Regions from separate parts of the Ensifer sp. GW821-FHT05G01 genome, predicted to be linked through region 2. Evidence: riboswitches for the same ligand, from Rfam matches in the RefSeq annotation. Region 2 holds a riboswitch; the other holds the start of a gene.
The links. A riboswitch is a leader RNA that binds a small molecule or an ion and turns the genes downstream of it on or off. The one in region 2 is predicted to bind S-adenosylmethionine.
Positions count from the first base shown of each region.

Region 1: it holds a riboswitch for S-adenosylmethionine, as region 2 does, so the genes downstream of both, metA (homoserine O-acetyltransferase MetA) here and AC07UR_RS02280 (O-succinylhomoserine sulfhydrylase) in region 2, are expected to answer to the same signal.

Region 1 covers NZ_JBWKSC010000005.1:192,338-201,161, forward strand. The annotation lists gene AC07UR_RS14595 (metallopeptidase family protein) at 1-226, shown strand, start outside; gene AC07UR_RS14600 (DUF1737 domain-containing protein) at 443-649, opposite strand; gene AC07UR_RS14605 (HpcH/HpaI aldolase/citrate lyase family protein) at 646-1,551, opposite strand; gene AC07UR_RS14610 (hypothetical protein) at 1,662-1,907, shown strand; gene AC07UR_RS14615 (VOC family protein) at 2,182-2,613, shown strand; gene leuD (3-isopropylmalate dehydratase small subunit) at 2,845-3,450, shown strand; gene AC07UR_RS14625 (RidA family protein) at 3,460-3,840, shown strand; gene AC07UR_RS14630 (AAA family ATPase) at 3,963-4,802, shown strand; gene AC07UR_RS14635 (NUDIX hydrolase) at 4,799-5,248, shown strand; SAM riboswitch at 5,478-5,555, shown strand; gene metA (homoserine O-acetyltransferase MetA) at 5,619-6,545, shown strand; gene AC07UR_RS14645 (vWA domain-containing protein) at 6,561-7,745, shown strand; gene AC07UR_RS14650 (aldose epimerase family protein) at 7,833-8,824, shown strand, end outside.
Region 2 covers NZ_JBWKSC010000001.1:459,676-468,499, forward strand. The annotation lists gene argF (ornithine carbamoyltransferase) at 54-971, shown strand; gene AC07UR_RS02265 (Hsp33 family molecular chaperone) at 1,213-2,202, shown strand; gene apaG (Co2+/Mg2+ efflux facilitator ApaG/CorD) at 2,208-2,600, opposite strand; gene AC07UR_RS02275 (CDP-alcohol phosphatidyltransferase family protein) at 2,712-3,326, shown strand; gene AC07UR_RS02280 (O-succinylhomoserine sulfhydrylase) at 3,367-4,551, opposite strand; SAM riboswitch at 4,596-4,674, opposite strand; gene AC07UR_RS02285 (2'-deoxycytidine 5'-triphosphate deaminase) at 4,749-5,846, shown strand; tRNA gene AC07UR_RS02290 (tRNA-Gly) at 5,927-6,001, shown strand; gene AC07UR_RS02295 (transporter substrate-binding domain-containing protein) at 6,187-7,020, shown strand; gene AC07UR_RS02300 (sterol desaturase family protein) at 7,076-7,888, opposite strand; gene AC07UR_RS02305 (tellurite resistance TerB family protein) at 7,986-8,396, opposite strand; gene AC07UR_RS02310 (thermonuclease family protein) at 8,447-8,824, opposite strand, start outside.

The sequences.
Region 1 (8,824 bases), on a different contig from region 2:
GTTCGAGGGGCGCGGCATCACCGAACGTTTCACCATGGAAACGGGCGAGTTTCCGAACCGGATCACCCTTTATCGCCGCCCGATCATCGATTACTGGGCGGAAAACGAGGAAACGCTGGGTGACATCATCACCCATGTGCTGATCCACGAGATCGGCCACCATTTTGGTCTTTCCGACGACGACATGGAGCGGATCGAGGCGAGCGTCGAGCACGTGGGCGGATAACGAACTCGCCTTCCTTCAAGCTTGCCCCTCATCCGGCCTGCCGGCCACCTTCTCCCCGCCAGCGGGGAGAAGAAACTTGCGGCACCCGCTCGCTTCTCTGAAATCCTCTCCGCAGAGGGACGACACCAAGTGACGACGGAGCTTTCGCCCGCGTCCCCTCTCCCGCTTGGCGAGGAGAGGGCTAGGGTGAGGGCCAAACGTGCCTGACGGCCCGCTTTACTGCTCCGACAACTTGATGTCGGGATTATAATCCTTGCCTTCGACTTCCTTGAATACGGCCTGTCCGCATTGCATATGCTGCGTATCCGCATTGAAAGCATAGGTGGGCGAGCCGTGCAGGGACCAGCCCTGGTTCAGCGCCGCCGTCACCTTATGGCAGAAGGACGCATCGTCGGGGCCGGTGAGGAAGCGATAAAGTTTCAAAATCTTGCCTTTCGTTTTTCAATCGTGTCCGCCTTGGCGGCGAGCTTCAGGGCCTGGTCGAGATGCAGCCGCTCGATCATCCGGCCATGAAGACTGATGACGCCCTTGTCGGCGTTCTCCGGCAGCGCAAAGACGGCGATGATGGCACGCGCCTCATCAACGGCGGCCTGCTCGACGCCGAAGCGCTCGTTGGCCGGACCGATCTGCAACGGATGGATCAGCATCTTGCCGTCATAGCCCATGTCGCGTCCCTGCCGGCACTCCTCGTCGAAACCGTCGGTGTCACGGAAATCGTTGAACACCGCATCGATGACGTCGAGGCCGCTGCCGCGGGCGGCAAGCAGGATCTGCATCAGCCAGGGGATCAGGTACGGCCGACCGGGACGATCGGGAACCCCGGTTTCCTTGCGCAGGTCGTTGAGGCCGACGACGAAACAATCGAGCCTGCCGCCGAAGGTGCGGCCGGTCTCGGCGATCGCGGGTGCATTGACGACGCCGCGCGGCGTCTCGATCATCGCCCAGAGGCGCAAGCTCTCCGGCGCGTCGTTGTCCGCTAGCCAGTCGGCGGCGATCTGGATATCAGCAGGGCTTTCGACCTTGGGCAAGAGGATCGCATCGGGCTTTGCCTGGAGAGCCGCCGCCAGATCCTGCTGGCCGAAGCCCGATCCCAGCGCATTGATGCGGATGACGATCTCACAGTCCGGCCGGCTTTCGGTGAGATGGCGGACGAGCCCGTCGCGCGCCTCGGCCTTGCGCTCGGGCGCCACCGCATCTTCAAGGTCGAAGATAGCGGCATCGGCGGCCAGTTGTGAAACCTTGGCGAGTGCGCGGACATTGTCTGCCGGCACGCAGAGCACCGAACGGCGCAGGCGAACGGGGTGATGTTCGATCGGTTTTGTCATGCGGCAGTTGTGCCCGCCTTTCATTTTTTCCGCAAGGCGAGGCGAACGGCCGCACCCCTCTTGCAAGCGGCGACGGCAACCCCCACATCGGGACCAGAAAGGTGACGATCATGCAAAGCATACGTTCTGTTCTCTTTACGGCTGTAGCCATCACCATCACGCTGGCAGCCTTCGTGTTCACCGCGTCGCTTGCGCTCGCGCTCGCCGGCATCGCCGCCGTTGTCGCGATCGGCAGCGCCATTGCCGCCCGGCTGAACTTCAAGGCAGCCCGTGCAACGGCACGCCCGACCTCCGGCCCCGCCCCGCGCGAAATGCGCATCTGGAACGACGGCCGCGGCACCATCATCGATCTCTAGGGATCGCGGTCCCCCAATCGCTGCCCCCCAAAGAGCGTTTCCGGCTTGGTTCAGGCCGAGGCACGGAAGCGCTCCAACTTGTTGCTTCTGCACATTCCTGACGGAAAATCGCTTCGCGATTGCTCGACGCGCCGAAGCGTTGTCCAGCGCGGCAGCTCACCCCCGTGCGACTTTTTTTTGCGATACCCCTGTCGGCAAGTCCCCTCTGCGTTCGTCCTTGGATCAGGCCAGCAAAGACCATGGCCAGGTTATCATTCCTCAATAGGAGCATGACATGGACAGCACGACGCAGAAAACAGACGCAAACCAGTTGCCGCAGGCCCTGAACGGGCTGGTACCCTATCTGCAGGTCGAAGGCGCCGCCAAGGCTGCGGAATTCTACAAGCGCGCCTTCGGCGCCAAGGAAGCCTATCGGCAACCGGTCGACGATCAGGGACGGACGATGCACATCCATCTCCACATCAACGGCAGTTCCCTGATGTTGAGCGACGCCTATCCGGAATACGGCCATCCCCTGGAAAAGCCGCAGGCCTTCAGCCTGATGCTGCCGGTCGACGACATCGACGCGTGGTGGAGCAAGGCGGTTGCCGCCGGCGCCGAAGTGGTGATGCCGATCGAGGTGATGTTCTGGGGCGATCGCTATGGGCAGTTGCGCGACCCCTTCGGCGTGCTCTGGGCGCTGAACGCACCGACGAAGGCAGGCTAAGCCAAGGCAGGCTAGGCTCAGGCAGGTTGAAACCGGCACCAGAATCCGGCCGATGTCCGCCAAGCCGAGCGGCCAGGGCGCTCCAACGCAGACAACAACCGCTATGACCGCGGCCGGGTAGGTGATTTCACCCGCCCGGCAGCTGCCTTCAGGATAGATTTTCCTTCATTTCGGCACAAAACTGATCTAAACGCTTACGCAACATTTCGCTGAAATCGAAGGCCTGAAGTTATGGAAAAGTTCGTCAAGCTCACCGGCGTCGCCGCTCCCCTCCCCGTCGTCAACGTCGACACGGATATGATCATTCCGAAGGATTACCTGAAGACGATCAAGCGCACCGGCCTCGGCACCGGACTTTTCGCCGAAGCGCGCTACAACGAAGACGGCTCGGTCAACCCGGATTTCGTGCTCAACAAGCCCGCTTACCAGAACGCCAAGATCCTGGTCGCCGGCGACAACTTCGGCTGCGGTTCCTCGCGCGAGCATGCGCCGTGGGCGCTTCTCGACTTCGGCATCCGCTGCGTGATCTCGACCTCGTTTGCCGACATCTTCTACAACAACTGTTTCAAGAACGGCATCCTGCCGATCGTCGTCAGCCAGGAGAACCTCGACAAGCTGATGGACGACGCCTCGCGCGGCTCCAACGCCATCCTGTCGATCGACCTGGAATCCCAGGAAATCACCGGCCCGGACGGCGGCACAGTCAAGTTTGAGATCGATGCCTTCAAGCGCCACTGCCTGCTGAACGGCCTCGACGACATCGGCCTGACGCTGGAGAAGGCAACAGCCATCGACACCTTCGAAAAGTCGACTGCCGCCTCGCGCCCCTGGGCGTGAGCTGAAGGGATGACGCGCAAGCTCATCTCCTCCGGTTCACCCTTCGAGAAGACGGCAGGCTATTCGCGTGCCGTCGCCAAGGGTGACTGGTGCTTTGTTTCCGGCACCACCGGCTACGACTACGCCACCATGACCATGCCGGAAACGGTGGAAGAGCAGGCACGCAATTGCCTGAAGACGATCGAGGGCGCGCTGAAGGAAGCGGGCTTCTCGCTCGCAGATGTCGTGCGCAACCACTACTACGTCACCGATGCCAGCTTCGCCGACCGGGTGTTTCCGATCTTCGGCGAGATGTTCGGCGACATCCGGCCAGCCGCCACCATGATCGTCTGCGATCTCATCCGACCGGAAATGCTGATCGAGATCGAGGTTACCGCCTTCCGCGGTTGACCTCTGGCGGGCTGCCGCCGGCACGGCATTGGCAGCCGCCCCGCTTATGCGCTACTGCAGAGGTAGGACGACGGGCTCTTCGCAGAGCCGTCGCCCGCATCCCCATGACCGGAAGAAGCCCCATGCAATTCGAAGGCACCGCCGACTATATCGCCGACAAGGACCTGATGATCGCGGTCAACGCCGCGATCCGGCTGGAACGGCCGCTGCTCGTCAAGGGCGAGCCCGGCACCGGCAAGACCGAGCTTGCCCGCCAGATCGCCGCAGCCCTCGAGCTCGAGCTCATCGAGTGGAGCGTCAAGTCGACGACCAAGGCGCAGCAGGGGCTCTATGAATATGACGCCGTCTCGCGCCTGCGCGACAGCCAGCTCGGCGACGCGCGCGTCAACGACGTCAGGAACTACATTCGCAAGGGCAAGCTCTGGCAGGCATTCGAGGCCGGAAAACGCGTCGTGCTTTTGATCGACGAGATCGACAAGGCCGACATCGAGTTTCCGAACGACCTGCTGCAGGAACTCGACCGCATGGAGTTCCACGTCTACGAGACCAACGAGATGATCCAGGCCCGCCAGCGGCCGATCGTCATCATTACCTCCAACAACGAGAAGGAGCTGCCGGACGCTTTCCTGCGCCGCTGCTTCTTCCACTATATCCGCTTTCCCGACGCCGACACGCTCGCCCGCATCGTCGAGGTGCACTATCCCGGCATTCGCAAAACCCTGCTTTCGGCAGCCCTTGCCGCCTTCTACGACATCCGCCAGGTGCCGGGACTGAAGAAGAAGCCTTCGACTTCCGAAGCGCTCGACTGGATCCGCCTGCTCGTTGCCGACGAGATCGACCCGGCCGACCTGCGCGCCGATCCGAAAACCATGCTGCCGAAGCTGCATGGCGCGCTGCTCAAGAACGAGCAGGACGTCCATCTCTTCGAACGCCTGGCCTTCATGGCGCGCCGCGACCAATGAAGCCAGACGCCCACAAGGTGCTGATCTACGCCACCTGGCGGGAGCAGCTGCTGGTTTTCGACGAGCCGGACTTTCCTGAAATCGACCTGCAGGTCCCGGGCGGCACGATGGAGCCCGGCGAAAGCCCTGAGGTCGCGGCAGTCCGAGAGTTTGTCGAGGAGACAGGGTTGGCGCCGCCGGCATCACTGCTGCCGCTTGCAACGCAAGACTATCGCTTCACCAAGGATGGCCGCCAGATCTGGCACCGCCGGCACTATTTCCATGCGCAGCTTTCCGGCGAACAAAAGGAAACCTGGCTGCACTTCGAAATGACGCCGGACGGCGGCGGCCCGCCGATCCGCTTTCGCTTCTTCTGGCTCAGCGTCGACGAGGCCTTGCGCCGTCTCGGCTATGGCATGGAGGATAGTCTGGGCCTGCTGCGAGATTGCCCCTCTCCTCGGGTTTAACCCGAGGACTAACCCTCTCCCCGCAAGCGGGGAGAGGGGACGCGGACCACTTGATCGCCAGTGCATTTCGGCTGGCAGTGGGCAGTGGGTTCCTGTGGGCTAGCGAGGGGGCGTGCGCTTGCGGCATTGGTCCTTCTCCCCGCCTGCGGGGAGAAGGTCGCGGCAGCGGGATGAGGGGCCGGCCCACGCGAATCGTTTTTCATTGACCCCCGCGCCCTTGCCGCGCTATCAAATAATCCGTGGTGATTTGGCCGGCCGGCTTGCAGCCACGTTAAACAAATCGCTAAAGGGCCGAGGAAACGTGGATTTTCCGAGGACCGGTCGCGATCAATCGCCGCCGGTTTTTTTGTATTGATCGAGTGGAAGCCCCATGCCCATCAAGATACCCGATACGCTGCCCGCCTTCGAAACCCTCGCGACCGAGGGTGTGCGGGTGATGACCGAGACCGTGGCGATCCGTCAGGATATCCGCCCGCTCCAGATCGGGCTTCTCAACCTCATGCCCAACAAGGTCAAGACCGAGATCCAGATGGCGCGCCTCATTGGCGCCTCGCCGCTGCAGGTCGAGCTGTCGCTGATCCGCATCGGCGCGCACCGGGCAAAGAACACGTCGGAAGAACACCTGCTCGCCTTCTACGAGACCTGGGAAGAGGTGAAGGCCCGCAAGTTCGACGGCTTCATCATCACCGGCGCGCCCGTCGAAACGCTGGACTATGAGGACGTCACCTACTGGGACGAGCTGAAGCGTATCCTCGACTGGACGACGACCAACGTGCATTCGACGCTGAATGTCTGCTGGGGCGCGATGGCGGCGATCTACCATTTCCACGGCGTGCCGAAATATCCGCTGAAGGAGAAGGCCTTCGGCGTCTACCGCCACCAGAACCTGCAGCCCTCCTCCGTCTATCTCAACGGCTTCTCCGACGATTTCGCCGTGCCGGTGTCGCGCTGGACCGAAGTGCGCCGCGCCGACATCAATGGCGTGGCCGACCTTGAGATCCTGATGGAATCGAAGGAGATGGGCGTCTGCCTCGTGCACGAGCAGAGGGGCAAGCGCCTCTACATGTTCAACCACGTGGAGTATGATTCCACCTCGCTGTCGGACGAATATTTCCGGGACGTGGACGCCGGCGTGCCGATCAAGATGCCGCACGACTACTTTCCGCACAATGATCCGACCCTGCCGCCGCAGAACCGCTGGCGCAGCCACGCGCATCTGTTCTTCGGCAACTGGATCAACGAGATGTACCAGACGACGCCCTACGACATGGACCTGATCGGCCGGGGCGAAAGCTAGGGATCAGAGGCTGCGATGTTCATCCCCTTCTTCCTCGAATTGAAGGCTGCGAAGATCCCGGTGACACTCCGGGAATTCCTGTCCCTGATTGAGGGCATGGAGGCCGGCATCGCGACCTTCGATATCGAGGCGTTCTATTTTCTCGCGCGCACGGCGCTGGTGAAGGACGAGCGCCATATCGACCGCTTCGACGGCGTCTTTCGGCATTGTTTTTCCGGCCTCGAGGCCATCAATCCCCCTGATGAATTCGAACAGGCGGCCATCCCCGAGGACTGGCTGCGCAAGCTGGCCGAGAAGTATCTGACGGAAGAAGAGAAGCGCCTGGTCGAGAGCCTCGGCGGTTTCGAGACCCTGATGGAGACCTTGCGCCAGCGGCTCAGCGAACAGGAAGGGCGCCACCAGGGCGGCTCCAAATGGATCGGCACCGCCGGCACCTCGCCGTTCGGCGCCTACGGCTACAATCCCGAAGGTGTCCGGATCGGCCAGGACGGCTCGCGCCACCGCCGCGCCGTCAAGGTCTGGGACCGGCGCGAGTTCAGGGATTACGACGACACGGTCGAGCTCGGCACGCGCAACATCAAGGTGGCGCTCAAACGGCTCAGGCGCTGGGTGCGCCAGGGGGCGGCCGACGAACTCGACCTTTCCGGCACCATCCGCGCCACCGCCGAACACGGCTATCTCGATGTCGTGACGCGGCCGGAACGGCGCAACGCCGTCAAGCTCCTGATGTTCTTCGACGTCGGCGGCTCGATGGACGACCATATCCGCATCGTCGAGGAGCTGTTTTCCGCCGCACGCGGCGAATTCCGCCATATGGAGCACTTCTACTTCCACAACTGCGTCTACGAAGGCCTGTGGAAGGACAATCGCCGCCGACGGGCCGACATCACCCGCACGACGGAGTTGCTGCGCACCTATGGCGGCGACTACCGTGCGATCTTCGTCGGCGACGCATCGATGAGCCCCTATGAGATCAGCCACCCTGGGGGCTCGGTCGAGCATTGGAACGACGAGGCCGGCGGGCTCTGGCTGTCGCGCATCGCCGCCCACTTTCCCCGTTCCATCTGGCTCAATCCGGTCCCCGAAATGCACTGGGGCCATACCCAGTCGATCGCCATGATCAGAGGCCTCTTCGCGGGCCGCATGTTTCCGTTGACGCTCAGCGGACTGCAGGACGCGACGAAACAACTATCGCGCTGAATCTACCGCAGAAAATCTCGATTTCCGGTTGCCGATCCCCAGGAAATGACGCAGGTTGCTTGCCGCAAGGACGGGGAGAACCAGACGATGGACAAGCATGCGGACACGCAAATCTTCGGACACCTGCCATCGGGTGAGCCGGTTCATCGTGTCGTGCTTTCCGGTGGAGGCCTGACTGCCCATATTCTTACCTGGGGAAGCGTGATCCAGGACCTGCGGCTGGATGGCCATGAGCCGCCGTTGGTGCTCGGCTTTACCGATCTCGAGAGCTATGTCGCCCATTCTCCTTATTTCGGCGCGACGCCCGGCCGCTGTGCCAACCGCATCGGCGGCGGTCGCTTCACCCTCGATGGCGAGACCCACCAGCTCGAATGCAACGAAAAGGGCGTGACGCACCTGCATGGCGGCAGCGACAACATCGGCAAGCGCAACTGGACGATTGTCGAGCGGACGCGCGACAGCGTCACGCTGGAGATCACCGATCCGGATGGCCGCGCCGGATATCCGGGCAACTGCCAGATCCGCTGCACCTACCAGCTGAAGCCCGGCGGCCTGCTCAGTGTCGTCTACGAGACTAAGAGCGACAGGCCGACGCTCGCCAACGTCTGTCAGCACAGCTATTTCAATCTGGATGGCGGCGCGGATGCACTCGGCCACGACATCATGATTGCCGCCGACCATTATCTGCCGACCGACGAGCGCCAGGTGCCGACGGGGGAAATCCGCCCGGTCGAAGGCACCGCCTTCGATCTCAGGGAGATGACCTCGCTCAGGCGCCAGGCCGAGGGCGAACGCATCGCCTACGACCATAATTTCTGCCTCTCGCGGGAACGCATGGCGAAACACTCGGTCGCCCTTGCCCGCAGTCTCAATTCCGGCGTGACGATGGAAGTGCTGACGACCGAGCCCGGCGTCCAGCTCTATACCGGCTTCAAGCTCGACGTGCCGGTGCCCGGTCTCGAAGGACGTCGCTATGGCGCTTTTGCCGGCTTCTGTCTGGAAACCCAGGTGTGGCCGGATGCCGTCAATCACGAGGGCTTTCCGAACGCGGTTCTGCGCCCGGGCGAGACCCGTCGCCA
Region 2 (8,824 bases):
TCTTCGGCCCCGGCCGCGCTTCAGGGCCATTCTGAGGACAGGAATTGACTACGATGGCAGGCACAAGACACTTCATCGATCTTTCGGCCATGACGGCAGCGGATCTCAGGACGATCATTGACGACGCGCGCGTGCGAAAGACGGCGACCAAGGCCGGAACCGCCGAAAAGCCGCTCGCCGGCAAGATGCTTGCGATGATCTTCGAAAAGCCGTCCACCCGTACCCGCGTTTCCTTCGATGTCGGCATGCGCCAGCTCGGCGGCGAGACCCTGTTTCTCTCTGGCACCGAGATGCAGCTCGGCCGCGCCGAGACCATCGGCGACACCGCCAAGGTGCTGTCGCGCTACGTCGACGCGATCATGATCCGCACAACCGATCACCGCCGGCTTCTCGAACTTGCCGAACACGCGACCGTGCCTGTCATCAATGGTTTGACCGACGACACGCATCCCTGCCAGATCATGGCCGACATCATGACCTTCGAGGAGCATCGCGGACCGGTGAAGGGCAAGACCATCGCCTGGACCGGTGACGGCAACAATGTGCTGCATTCGCTGATCGAGGGCTCGGCCCGCTTCGGCTACCGTATGAACATGGCGGTGCCGCTCGGCTCCGAGCCGCATGACAAGATCCTCAACTGGGCGCGCAACAACGGCGGCGAGATCCTGCTGTGCCACGAGGCCGAACAAGCCGTTGCCGGCGCCCACTGCGTCGTCACCGATACCTGGATCTCGATGAACCAGGAGCATCGCGCCCGCGGCCACAACGTCTTCCAGCCCTTCCAGGTCAACGAGGCGTTGATGAAACACGCCTCGTCGGACGCCCTGTTCATGCACTGCCTGCCGGCACACCGCGGCGAGGAGGTGACCGACGAGGTCATCGACGGCCCCCAGTCGGTGGTGTTCGACGAGGCGGAGAACCGGCTGCATGCGCAGAAGTCGATCATCGCCTGGTGCATGGGGCTCGTCTGACCGGCGAGCGCGCCCCTTGAAATTTGCCGCGTGCGACCCGATTTAGGCCGCATGCGGGACGTTCCTGGGTCGAAACCACGGACGCACCCCGACGACAGGCAGGGCATGACGGGCCGGAAAATGGCACATGCCTGCTGGACAAATCCGTTTATGGCGGGATCAAATAGGATGACGGGCAGGCTGCGCCGGGGGATGTTCATGTCCTTCGCGCGGCCTTCTCCGGTTACGTAAGGAGCTGCAGATGACTGAGATGGCGCCCGGACTTGGCGAATTCGATTTTGCCGGTGACGACCATGTCGTGCCCTTCCAGGTGGAAGGCCTCGATGTTCGCGGCCGCGCGGTCCAGCTCGGCCCGATGCTCGATGCCATCCTTGAGCGCCACAACTATCCGCTTCCGGTCGCCCGGCTCGTCGCCGAGACCGTGGTGCTGACTGTGCTGCTCGGCACGTCGCTGAAGTTCGACGGCAAGCTCATCGTCCAGACGAAGAGTGACGGTCCCGTCGATCTCGTGGTCGCCGATTTTGCCACGCCCGACAAGGTGCGCGCCTATGCCCGCTTCAACGAGGAAGCGCTTGCCGATGCCTTGAAGGACGGGCGCACGCAGTCGCACGAACTGCTCGGCAAGGGCATTCTCGCCTTCACCATCGATCAGGGCGCCCATACCCAGCGCTATCAGGGCATCGTCGCGCTCGATGGCGCCACGCTCGAGGAAATTGCCGGCGTGTATTTCCGCCAGTCGGAGCAGATCCCGACCAAGGTGCGCCTCGGCGTCGCAGAGTTGCTCGACCGCGACGAGAACGGCAAGCCGCGCCATCGCTGGCGTGCCGGCGGCATGGTTGCGCAGTTTCTGCCGGATGCACCGGACCGCATGCGCCAGCCGGATCTTTCGGGCGGCGACGGTGACGACAACGACGATCTCTTCGACGAGGACGATCTGTGGGCGGAAGCCAAGGTCATGGTCGAGACGATCGATGCCGACGAGCTGACCGATCCGATGGTCGGCACGGAGCGCCTGCTCTATCGGCTGTTCCACGAACGCGGCGTTCGCGTCTATCAGCCGCAGGCCGTCTATGATCGCTGCAGCTGTTCGCGCGAAAAGATCCGTTCGGTACTGACCGGGCTGCATGCCGACGACATCGAGAGCACGATCGAGGACGGCTTGATCAAGGTGACGTGCGAGTTTTGCTCGACCACCTATCGCTTCGAGGCAAGCGAAGTCCGTCAGCAGTAGACTGGCTAATTCAGGGTTCGCACGAGCCCTGGTGAATCGAGCGAGAAGGCGGGGATGGCCACGTTGAAGTGTTCTCCGCCTTCCGATTCCATGCTGTAGTGGCCGAACATGACGCCAGACGGCGTATCGAGCGGGCATCCGGAAGAGTATTCGTAGGTGTCGCCCGGGTTCAGCAACGGCTGCTCGCCGATGACGCCGGGTCCGCTGACCTCGTCCACCTGACCGTTCTCGTCGGTAATATGCCAGTAGCGCGTCATCAGCCGGACCGCCTCGGTCGAATGGTTGGCGATGACGATGCGGTAGCCCCAGACATAGCGGCTGTCATCCGGATCAGATTGCTCTTCCAGATAGTACGGCTCCACCGTAACTTCTATGTCGCGAGTGAGCGCGCGATACATGGGCAACACCTTGTTTCAAGTCTTTCAGGGTATTCTACAGCAATATGGTTTCGTCAAGAATAACGGCAGGATTGCATGCGTTGCCTGCAACACGGCGGGAAGGCTGCGCCGATGCTTGATGGCGCGGTGAGAAAACATCTGGATCCGATGCTGGATCGCGTGGGCGCCGCGCTCGCCCGCGGGGGCATCAGCGCCAATGCTGTCACGATCGCCGGCCTGGTGCTCGGCCTCGTTGCCGCTGCCCTGATAGCCGGGCAATTCTATCTCGCAGGCGCCATCCTTATCGTCGTCAGCCGGCTTTGCGATGGGCTCGACGGCGCCGTGGCGCGGGCAACGCGCAAGACGGATTTCGGCGGTTTCCTCGATATCGTGCTCGACTTCGTCTTCTATGGCGCCATCCCGCTTGGCTTCATCCTCGCCGATCCGCAGGCCAATGGGCTCGCCGGCGGGCTGCTGCTCTTCTCGTTCTACGTCAATGGTGCGAGTTTTCTTGCCTATGCCATCATGGCCGAGAAGCGAGCGATGACGACGGATGTGCGGGGGGGAAAGTCGCTCTACTTCACCACAGGGCTCGCCGAGGCGACGGAGACGATCGCCGTCTTCCTGGCCTTCTGTCTGTTCCCGGCGTGGTTTTCGGTACTGGCGACGCTGTTTGCCGTCGTCTGCCTCTACACGGCCCTCTCGCGCATCATGCTCGCGCGAATGGGGTTTCGCGACCGGCAGTAGTGGCCGCCCGCTGTCCGGGCGGCCATCCTGTCCGTCGATGTCAGGCCTTGACGCTCTTCAGCGCGCGGGCAAAGTCCTCGACGATGTCGTCGCTGTCCTCGATGCCGGCGGAGAAACGCACGGTGCCGGCGGAGATGCCGAGTTCGTCGCGCGCCTCGTCGGTCAGGTTCTTGTGCGTCGTCGTTGCCGGATGCGTGATCAGGCTCTTGCTGTCGCCGAGATTGTTGGAAATGCGGGCGATCTGCAGTGCGTTCTGCAGCGCGAAGGCCGCGTCCTTGCCGCCCTTGAGTTCGAAGGCGACGAGGGTCGAGCCGCCGGTCATCTGCTTGGCGATGATGTCGGCCTGCGGGTGGTCCTTGCGGCCCGGGTAGATCACCTTGGCGACCTGAGGCTGCTCGGCCAGGAAGTCGGCGACGCGGCGGGCATTCTCCGTCTGCTGCTTGACGCGCAGCGGCAGGGTCTCGATGCCCTTCAGCAGCGTCCAGGCGTTGAACGGCGACATTGCCGGGCCGGTGTGGCGGAAGTAATCGTGCAGATGCTCGTTGATCCAGTCCTTGTCGGACAGAACCACGCCACCGAGGCACCGGCCCTGGCCGTCGATATGCTTGGTGGCCGAGTAGACGACGATATGAGCGCCCAGTTCAAGCGGCTTCTGGAACAGCGGCGTGGCGAAGACGTTGTCGACCACGACCTTGGCGCCGATCTGGTTGGCCAATTTGGCAACGCCGGCAATGTCGATGACTTCGAGCGTCGGGTTGGTCGGGCTTTCCAGGAAGAAGACCTTGGTGTTCTTCTGGATTGCCTTTTCCCAGTTGGCGAGATCGCGTCCATCGACCAGCGTGCATTCGATGCCGTATTTTGGCGCCAGCGTCTCGACCACCCAGCGGCAAGAGCCGAAGAGGGCGCGGGCAGCAACGATGTGATCGCCGGCCTTCAGCTGGCAGAGAATGGCGGCGGCGACTGCGGCCATGCCCGATGCCGTGGCGCGCGCATCTTCGGCGCCTTCCAGCATGCACATGCGCTTTTCGAACATGTCGTTGGTCGGGCTGCCATACCGGGCATAGATGAAGCCTTCGGTCTCGCCCTTGAAGCGCGCTTCCGCCGCCTCGGATGTCTCGTAGACGAAACCCTGGGTGAGGAAGATTGCTTCGGACGTCTCGCCGTGCTGGGAGCGGGTCGTTCCGCCGTGGACGAGTTGGGTTGCCGGGCGCCAGTTTTTGCTCATGTGACGGTCACCTTCAAAAACAAAAAAACCGGCCGCGTGAAGGGCCGGTTTGATACCCGGCCTTTTTAGCTACTTGTTTAACGTGGCTGCAAGCCGACCGGCCAAATCACCACGGGATAAAGCTCCAATACTGCTTGGGTGCGCTTGCGTCAATTCCTGGAGTTTGGTTTTGTCTCGCAACTGAAAAGAGGATCGAAATGGGCCGCGAGACTGGGATTTTGGCCGACCGCGCGATCGCCGCGCTGTTTGAAGCCGGACGCTTGAAAAGCGAGAAGGCGCTGGATGCCGATCAGATCCAGCCGGCAAGCCTCGATCTGCGCCTCGGCGCCAAGGCGTTTCGCGTGCGGGCAAGCTTCATGCCGGGCCCGTCGCACCTCGTTGCCGACAAGCTTGACCGGCTGAAGCTGCATGTCGTCGATCTCTCCGAAGGTGCGGTGCTGGAGACCGGCTGCGTCTATATCGTGCCGTTGATGGAGAGCCTAGACCTGCCGGAAACCATGTCGGCGTCCGCCAACCCGAAGAGCTCCACCGGTCGCCTCGACATCTTCACCCGCGTCATCACCGATCGCGCCCAGGAGTTCGACAAGATCCCGGCCGGCTATCGCGGACCGCTCTATCTCGAAATCAGCCCGCGCACCTTCCCGATCGTCGTCAGGCGTGGTTCGCGCCTGTCGCAGATCCGCTTCCGCACCGGCCAGGCGCTGCTCTCCGAGCAGGAACTGCTGGCGTTGCATGAAAGCGACGTGCTGGTTGCAAGCGAAAAGCCCAATGTCAGCGGCGGCGGCATCGCGCTGTCGATCGATCTCAAGGGCACCGGCCCGGACGGGCTGATCGGCTATCGCGGCAAGCACCACACCGCCGTCGTCGATGTCGACAAGAAGGCGCAGCACGCGGTCTTCGACTTCTGGGAGCCGCTCTATAGCCGCGGCCGTGACGAGCTGATCCTCGATCCCGACGAGTTTTACATTCTGGTGTCGCGCGAAGCCGTGCACGTTCCGCCGCTTTATGCTGCCGAGATGACCCCGTTCGATCCGCTGGTCGGCGAGTTCCGCGTGCACTATGCCGGCTTCTTTGACCCGGGCTTCGGGCATGCGTCAGCCGGCGGAACCGGCAGCCGCGCCGTACTCGAAGTGCGCAGCCACGAGGTGCCCTTCATCCTCGAGCATGGCCAAATCGTCGGTCGGCTGGTCTATGAGCATATGCTTGAACGTCCGGCAGGGCTTTACGGCCTCGGTCTCGGCTCCAACTATCAGGCGCAGGGCCTCAAGCTCTCCAAGCATTTCCACGCGGAGTAACAGAAAAAGTGCCGTTGCGCGTCGGCGCGGCGCAACGGTGCTTGACAGATGCATGCGGTTGAGGAAGTTTCCGAAACGCTGCGGGTGTAGTTCAGTGGTAGAACGCCAGCTTCCCAAGCTTGATGTCGTCGGTTCGATCCCGATCACCCGCTCCACTTTTCTCTTCAATAACAGCCAGCCAGGCTTTAAGCCGGCATCCCTGCGTGCGACGGACCGACCCGCAGCGCGCCGAAGCCAGTAGCCAGCCCGGTTCCATCCGGCTAATCTCCGCGTCACCCATGAATCATCCGCGGCTTTGCAGGCCGTATGGCATCACGAAGAGACGCGCTGGCCCTTGCCCATGAAAATTCACCGACTGCTGGCCCTCTGCGTCTATCTGATCGCGGCGCCGCTTGCCGCCCAGCCCAAGGACCTGCCCAATCTGTTCGATGCGCGTGAGCGCATCGCCAAGCCGGACCTTACCGGCCTTGCGCGGCTCAGGTTCCTGACGACGGTGGATTTCCCGCCGTTCAACTTCATCGACCAGTCGGGCAAACTTTCGGGTTTCCATGTCGACCTGGTGCGCGAGATCTGCCGCGAACTCGATATCGAAGCCAAATGCCAGATCCAGGCGGTGACCTATGCCGAGCTGCTGCCGGCGCTGGAAGAAGGCCAGGGCGAGGCGGTCGCAGCCGGCATCGCCGTCAGTCCGGAACTGCGCCAGCGCTTCGGCTTTTCGCGCCCCTTCATGCGGCTTCCCGCGCGCTTCGCCGTCAACACCAAGGCGGCCGGCGCGGTCACGGACCCATCGGGCCTCAAGGGCAAAGTGGTCGGCGTCGTTTCCGGCACCACCCACGAGGTGATGTTCAGGGCTTTCTTCCCCAAGCTCGAAGCCAAGGTCTTTCCGGATCGTGATGCGATGCTCGCCGCCCTGCAGAAGGGCGAGGTAGCGGCCGTCTTTTCCGACGGCATGCAGCTTTCCTTCTGGGTGTCGGGCGGCGCTGCTGCGGGATGCTGCGGGCTTGTCGATGGTGCCTATTTCTCGCAGCGCTTTCTGGGGGAAGGCCTGACGATCATGAACCGAAAGGCGGAGCCGGCGCTGACGCAAGCGATCGATCACGCCCTGCTGGCTCTTTCACGCAGCGGGCGGCTCGACGAGATTTACCTGCGCTATTTCCCGAACGGCATCTACTGAAGCCCGTATGTCGTCCGCGCAAAACCGCTGCGCACTTTTGCGCAACATGCTTTGATCAGTTACGCCGGAACGGCAGGAGCAACGACCACAACAACCTGGTCGGCGCACTGCGCCCATAGTCGGTGAGCCCTGTTTCGATCGCCTCGTCGCCCCGTCTAGGCCGGTCGGTATAGGTCGAGAACAGCCGGTCCCAGATCGCCAGGTTGAAGCCGTAGTTCGAATCTGTCTCCGAGCGCTCGGTCGAGTGGTGGATGCGGTGCATGTCGGGCGTGACGATCAGCGGCCGCAGTGCCCGGTCGAGGCGGGGCGGCAGCCGCAGATTGGCGTGGTTGAACATGGCAGCAGCGTTGAGCACGATCTCGAACAAGAGAACGGCGACGGCAGGCGCCCCGAGCGCGACGATGATCGCGATCTTCCAGGCCATCGAGACGATGATCTCCAGCGGATGAAACCGCAAAGCCGTGGTCAGATCGACGCCCGGGTCGGCGTGATGGACCCGGTGCATCCGCCAGAAGAGCGGAACCTTGTGAAAGGCGACGTGTTCCAGCCAGATGGCAAAGTCGAGCACGACGAAGGTGATCACGCCGGCGACGAGCGGGGGAATGCTCAGTGCAGGTAGCAGACCGTATCCCCGCGCCCCGGCCCAGAATGCCGCACCGGTCGCTGCAGCCGGGAAGATCAGCCGCAGCGAAAGCGAAGACAGGACCAGAATGGAGAGGTTGGTAAGCCAGCGGCGTGCCTTCAGCGCCTTTTGCAACTCCGGCCGCTCCAGCCGCGGGTGCCAAAGTTCGAGCACCGCCATGGCGGCAAAGACCGAGAGAAAGGCCGCAAGGCGCCACAGGGGTTCTGTCACGCCGAAAAGCTGCATCCGTTACGCCCTCGCTGCCGTCTTTCTGTGAAGCGATATCATGCTTCGGCGGCGCTGCGCCAAGACACGTTGACGTGAGCAGGTCGCGTGGGCGCCGTTACTTGCGAAAACGGGCAAGAGCACCGCGCTCGATTGCAGCGCAGGTAAGCTTGTCGAGGCCCAGGCGATCGCGCAGCAGCTGAAGCAAACGGATTTCCTCGTTGCGGATGCGCTGGTCTGCGGCCGCAATCTCGACGGCAAGTGCATAGGCGGTTTCGTGCAGCCGCTCGGGCAGGGCTTCGCGCACGATCTCGAGCACGATGTCGAGACCCTCGGGGGCGGCGAGTTGTGCGGCGCATTCGTGGCCGACGAGCACGAGCTGGTCCTCGTCGAAGCCTTCGAAGGCGGGAAGAAACTGCACCAGCCTGCCGATGCGCGCGAACTCGTCGTCGCTCATCTCCCGGTCGACCGCCGACATCATCACCATGACATAGACAAGGGCTTCGTGCTGGCTGAGGCTGGGGGGCATGACGGCTTTCCGGCAAGTGGTTGCAAAGAACTGGTGTGCTTCGCCGTTCCTTACAAGTCCGGTGCCGGTTCGTCCATCGTCGCTGCCGCGCTCGGGTCGTCGAACGGCATCGGCGTCTGGCGAAAATCGCGCGGATCGTCGCCGTAAAATCCGACCTTTGCCTTGCGCGCCGCTTCGGCTTGCTCTTCGAGCGCCGAGCCGGCCAACGGCGTCGCCCAGCCGTTGGCGACGAGCCAAGCTGCCAGGTCCTGGCCGCCGACGGTGCAGTGCGCGGTGACGGTGTCGCCCGTTCCGTCGCCGGGAATGTCGCAGCTGACCGCCCGGGCGCGCAGGAAATTGCGAAACGCCGTGCGGGCGACCATGCCGCAGGGCCAGCTCTTGCCGCCGCTTTCGCAGGTCCGTTCCGCCGCCTCCGGCTCGATGCCGTC